DNA from 2 places in the Virgibacillus sp. M23 genome. Region 1 is predicted to be linked to the other one. Evidence: riboswitches for the same ligand, from Rfam matches in the RefSeq annotation. Region 1 holds a riboswitch; the other holds the start of a gene.
The links. Region 1 has a riboswitch for preQ1 ahead of queC (7-cyano-7-deazaguanine synthase QueC). Riboswitches for the same ligand answer to the same signal wherever they lie in the genome.
Positions count from the first base shown of each region.

Region 2: another riboswitch for preQ1. It lies ahead of queF (preQ(1) synthase); the one in region 1 lies ahead of queC (7-cyano-7-deazaguanine synthase QueC).

Region 1 covers NZ_JAWDHA010000004.1:35,587-38,804, reverse strand. Annotated here, with positions in the region: gene queE (7-carboxy-7-deazaguanine synthase QueE) at 1-287, opposite strand, end outside; gene RVS70_RS02455 (6-pyruvoyl trahydropterin synthase family protein) at 268-717, opposite strand; gene queC (7-cyano-7-deazaguanine synthase QueC) at 714-1,379, opposite strand; PreQ1 riboswitch class I at 1,466-1,512, opposite strand; gene RVS70_RS02445 (TRAP transporter large permease) at 1,777-3,081, opposite strand; gene RVS70_RS02440 (TRAP transporter small permease) at 3,071-3,218, opposite strand, start outside.
Region 2 covers NZ_JAWDHA010000079.1:13,997-17,214, forward strand. Annotated here, with positions in the region: gene RVS70_RS19810 (hypothetical protein) at 149-517, shown strand; gene yidC (membrane protein insertase YidC) at 472-1,239, shown strand; PreQ1 riboswitch class I at 1,310-1,356, shown strand; gene queF (preQ(1) synthase) at 1,688-2,185, shown strand; gene RVS70_RS19825 (queuosine precursor transporter) at 2,309-2,917, shown strand.

The DNA of each region.
Region 1 (3,218 bases):
AGTAAATCAATCAAGCGACTCAATTGGCTAAGTAACGCTGGGTTGCCACCTGAAATCGTTACATGGCCGAATTGATCTCCACCCTTTTGATATAAGGTTTGCATTATTTCCTCTGCTTCCATCATTTTAATGAGATGTTTCTCTGATCCGTCCCATGTAAATGTTGAATCACACCATGAACAGGAATAATCGCAACCAGCAGTTCGTATAAACATGGTCTTTCTTCCAATAACCATTCCTTCCCCTTGAATGGTCGGTCCAAATATTTCAATTACTGGTATTTTCATCTATATTCTCCTTTGGACGATAAACACAATAACTAGAAGGCGTTTCCCGTAAATACACTTGGATACAACGCGGAGAATGCGAAAAACCATCTAAATATTCCTGTACTAATTCATAAATCGTCCGAGCAACAATTTCTGTTGTTGGAAAGGTATTAGGACACACATTTGAAAAAGCAATATCTTCATTCATAACACCATGATCAAAGCGTTTATGAATCAAATCCTTTATTTCTTTAAAATTAACTAAAAATCCTGTGTGGTTAAGTGTTTCACCAACAATCGTAATATTTGTAAAATATGTATGTCCGTGCATGGACTGACATCTCCCAGTGTCTTGATGTGGAATATAATGTGCTGCTGCAAAATGAAAGTCTTTGTTAATTTCATAGGAATAGTTATGATGTGGAACAGGATAGATTTGTTGTATCATTTTGCTTGCTCCCTCTTCCGATTAGCTTCATATTTTTCTAACCCATTTTTTCTTAATTTACATGCCGGACATTCCCCACATCCACTGCCTTTGATTCCGTTATAGCAGGTCAACGTATTATTTTTCACAAATGAAAAAGCCGCTAGCTGGTCACTTAACTCCCACACCCCTGCTTTATCCAACCACATAAGCGGTGTATGCAAAACAAATTGTTCATCCATTGCTAAATTTATTGTTACATTCAGTGATTTAATAAAAATATCCCGACAATCTGGGTAACCACTAAAATCCGTTTCACAGACACCAGTTACTAAATGTTTGGCATCTATTTGCTTAGCTAAAATTGCTGCGAACGATAAAAACATAAGGTTTCTTCCAGGGACAAAGGTAGATGGTAGCTCTCCCTCATTTTCTGTTATCTCGATATCTTTTCGAGTTAACGCATTTGGTGCTAACTGATTTAACAAACTCATATCCAACAGATGATGTGTAACTTCCAAGTGTTCACAAATATTTCTCGCAACTTGTAATTCTTCGATATGGCGCTGACCATATTGAAATGTTACTGCTTCTACATGTTCAAACTTTCTCAGCGCCCAAAACAAACAAGTAGTACTGTCCTGGCCTCCACTGAATACAACTATCGCTTTTTGGTCGTTCATCGACGCTTCTCCTCCTCGACAAAGAAGAGTGTTCGTTAACTAGCATTTCCCATCAAAAAAACAACACTAAGAAGGGTGTTGTTTTGGTCTCCTTAGTTTTTTATAGAGGGATGGAATTGCGAACCTCTCCTGTATTTTTACAGATTTCTTAATTAAGTTGCAGCTCTAGTTTACCATTCATAAACTAATTATGAAAGATACTTCTTTCTTTCACTATAAATGTAGCTTGAATAGGTTCATTACTATTTGTATAAGTCACAGAAGTTCGGCTATAAAGCAATGCCCACTTCTGAAGAATTTAGAGCTTTTAATTTTCCGTAAGCAATGATCGGTTATTTTCAACGAAGGGATATATGTATAGCAATACTTTTGCATTTTAGAAGATCTTTAATATATTTTATTTCATTAAGCTAGGTAATATCGTTACTATTTGCGGAAATACGATTAACAATACGATGCAAATGATCATCCCAATGATCATAGGCACAGCTCCTCGGAAAATTGTCTGTACTGGAATATTAGTCGCGACTCCTTTAATAACAAAGATACTAATTCCTAACGGGGGTGTTAATGATCCTATATTGATTGCCATCACCATAATAATTCCAAACCAGACACCATCAAATCCAAGTTCCATAATAATCGGATAAATAATTGGAAGCGTTAAAACGATTAAGGATAAGCCTTCGATAAAACATCCTAATATAAATAATACAATTAATATTAAGATCAGAATTACATATGCGTTAAGTTCTAACCCACTCACAAAGGAAGTAAGCTTCACAGGTAGTCTGCTAATTGTGAGAAACTGACTAAATAATGTAGCTCCGATAAGTATTAAAAAGATATAGGCAGTTAACCGTAACGATTCATTAAATGATTGCTTTAGTTTATTCCAGTCAAGTCTTCTAGATAAAAAAGCGAAAATAATTGCACCCATTGCTCCTACACCCGCAGCTTCGGTTGGTGTAAAAATACCTAAGTAGATTCCACCAATACTAATTAAGAATAAGCCTAAAAATGGCCAAACATTTTTTAATGTAAGTAATTTCTCACGAATTGTTGCTTGTTCAGATCTCGCAGGTGCTAATGTTGAATTACGCCGAACAAGAATTGCAATAATAATCATAAAGATAATGACCTGAATGACACCAGGAATAATACCTGCTATTAATAATGCCCCAATTGCTTCCCTTGTTTGAATTCCATATAAAATTAAGATCACACTTGGCGGAATTAATATTCCAAGTGTACCACCTGCTGCTACACAAGCTGTCGATAGACTCGGTTGATATTTAAATTTTTCCATTTCAGGAAGTGAAATTTTAGAAACGGTTGCAGTTGTCGCATTAAGTGAACCAGAAATGGAAGAAAAAATGGCTGCAGTACCAATGGTGGCCATTGCTAATCCTCCCCGAAGATGACCAACCCAACTGTCTACAGCTTTGTATAAATCCTTTCCCAATCCCGTGTATGAAAGAATCATGCCCATCAAAATAAATAATGGAATAACACTTAACGAATAGGAACTCGCCGTGTCAAATGGAGTCCTACCGAGCTGAGCAAATGCCACATCCCAACCTCTTATTAATGTTGTACCTGTCAAGCCTACAAATAAAAGAGAAATACCTACGGGAACCTTTAGTAATAACAAGACAATCAATGCAATAATACTAATAAAACCGATTATTTCAGGACTCATTTGAATGAACCACCTTTTGCAAATAATGAATAGCATGCAGAAATGCGGTTAGCGCGAATAATATTGTCCCTATAACTGCTAACATAGCGATCGGAAAAAGTGGAATACGTAAATCACCTGTTACCGTATGAGCGTAA
Region 2 (3,218 bases), on a different contig from region 1:
TTATCCCACAAACAACTGGCAGTAATACCACCACTTATTGAAGTTTCATTTTATATTTACTCATGCTCACCATTTCGGTAAGCTTCATTTAAGCTTTTGTAATCCTATGATATAATAGATATTAGACTGATAAAGGAGGTGAATATAAGTGATGATAGAATTATTAAATGAAGTAGTTAATGATGTGTCGCCATTCTATCTATATATTAGTATATTACTTACGATTTTATCTACCTATCAATTCTTAACAATAGATGCGCGAAATATTATAGAAAATAATAATATTTTGACAAGGGAATATCATAATCTACGTGTACGGTTATTGCCAATGCAAGAATTATTTGGCGAATGTAGAGAGGTTATTGAATGGTTAATTAAAAAGACAAATCGAATAGCATCGCCTGATGATGATACAGACAACGAATCCTTCTCGTTCCAAGCAAATGAATTATCAAAACGAGGAGGACAACAATGGATCGTCAATTTATATTCACATTCCTTAAGAAATATAGTGTAATTAGTATTATTCTTGTAATCTTTTTAACGGGTTGCCAAGGTGATACTAGCGCTGCAGGTTTTTTTAGTTTTGAAAATCCCTTTTCGCAGCTTATCAAATATATTGCCATACTGTTTGGTGGCGACTATGGATTATCAATCATCGTTCTAACGTTGCTTATTCGTTTGCTTTTAATGCCATTATCTTTAAAACAAACGAAAAGTGCTGCAAAGACGAAAGAAAAGATGAGCGAAATGAAGCCTGACATGGATGCTATTACGGATAAGTATAAGGACAAAAAAGATGCAGAGTCGAAAGCAGAGATGCAAAAGGAAATGATGCAACTCTACCAGAAGCATCAATTTAACCCTTTAAGCTCATTGGGGTGTTTGCCGATGCTTATTCAATTTCCGATTATCATAGCGGTTTACTATGCGATTAGGAATTCGCCAGAAATTGCCGCACATTCATTTCTCTGGTTCGATTTAGGACAGGTTGATTTGATTCTACCATTTGTCGCAGCGGCTATTTACTTTATTCAATCGAGAGTATCGTTAATGGGGATGGACGAAAAACAGAGGAAGCAGATGGCGGTTATGTCGCTCTTATCGCCTGTTATGATAGGGTTTATTTCCTTTAATGCACCTGCTGCATTACCATTATATTGGACGGTTAGTGGACTGTTTTTAGTTCTTCAAACATTATTAGCAAAAAGATTGTACTATCCGAAAATCCAACATTAAATAGCGTTGACATCCGAATGTATCCTATTTATAATTACTCGAGTGGAATGGATAGTAGAAAACATTCCGTGCGGGAGAGGTTCTTAGCTTTAACCCTCTATAAAAAACTAAGGACAAATGATGTGATAAAAAGTCATGTGCCTTAGGCCATGGCTTTTTGTTTGTCTAGAGAATTACAAAATTAGCCGATGGATAAATATGGGCGTGTTGAGCTCCAGCACCCAGTAACGAGGCTACTTCACGAATTGCCCTACGACAAGTCACCATCGGCTCGCAAAGCACACCGTGATTCCTTTATATCCGTTGACTCGCTCCGGTCGCTAGGTTTCAAATCGGCGCTTGCACTTGTTCGTTTTGGTGAATTATATTAAATGCTTTGTTTCTAAATGGAGTATTAAGTAGGTACGCACTTGTTTTAACGAAAGAATATTTAAAAGGAGGCTTCGCGATGGCTAGTAGAAGTAATGATGAGTTAACTGGTGTAACACAGCTAGGAAGTCAAGGAACGATGTATGCTTTTGACTACACACCGGACGTACTGGAGGTTTTTGATAACAAGCACCCGGGTCGTGATTATTTTGTTAAATTTAATTGCCCTGAGTTTACCACGCTTTGTCCTAAAACAAATCAGCCTGACTTTGGGACGGTGTATATTAGCTATATACCAGATAAAAAAATGGTTGAGAGTAAGTCACTAAAGCTTTATTTGTTCAGTTTTCGTAATCATGGTGACTTCCATGAAGATAGTATAAATATTATTATGAATGACTTGATTGATTTAATGGCACCCCGTTATATTGAGGTCTGGGGAAAGTTTACACCGCGTGGAGGGATCTCCATAGATCCCTACTGTAATTATGGTAAAGCGGGTACTAAATTTGAGAAGATGGCAGATCAAAGACTAATGAATCATGATCTATACCCAGAAAATATAGATAATCGTTAAAAAGTAGAGGGTTAGGTTTAGGTCTCTTCCTTTATAATCTCGTTTGCAGCACAGACTACAGATTTACAACGTAGTGAAGATTAGGACGTGCTGGCATATTAATGGACAAGGAAGAGGAGTTTTATGTTTATCTATCTTAATGCGTTATTTGTTGGGCTTTTATTACTATCAAATATATTAGCTGTTAAACTGTTTCAAATAGGAGAATTTATTTTGCCTGGGGCTGCGATTGTATATGTCGTGACCTATTTGCTTACAGATGTGATTGGAGAAGTATATGGAAAGAATACAGCTAGAAAAACGGTTCAGGCAGGATTTATAACCCAGTTGTTTGCGGTGTTTTTCATATTTATTGTTGTTCATTTACCGGCTGCACCAGCATTTGGTCTACAATCAGAATTCGAACAAATACTAGGTGGTAGCTTTCGTGTTATTGCAGCTAGCTTGCTCTCTTATATAGCAAGTCAACACCTTGATGTAAGTATTTTTCATCGTCTTCGTGCAAGCCATGGTGAGAAGAAGCTATGGATACGAAATAATGTCTCAACGATGACAAGTCAACTTATTGACACAAGTCTGTTTATAACCATCGCATTCTGGGGAATCGTGCCGCTACGAGTTCTATTGGGTATGATAGTCACCCAATATATATTTAAACTAATCATTGCAATAATAGATACGCCGTTTGCTTATTTGTTGGTTAAATGGGCGAGGAAGCTTGAGGCAAAGTAATAAAGTAACTTTTAATTGTTTATAGGATTTTATTTATTGTAAAGATAATCAAAGATTTATAAACTGTCAATTCCATTGACTTTGCTGAAGAATGAAAGCAAAACAGTAGATTAAAACCAGTTATATTGATAGGATCTCCTACTTCAGGTTCCTATCTTTATGGCCGGTTTTAATTTTCATGAATATATGAAAGGAAGGGTTGCGTATGCATCATTAAGTAGGCAACTTTATAAAAAAGAGATTCGTATAAGGTAATAATTCTGAATAATTAGTTAATATAATGGTGATGTAATTACAAATT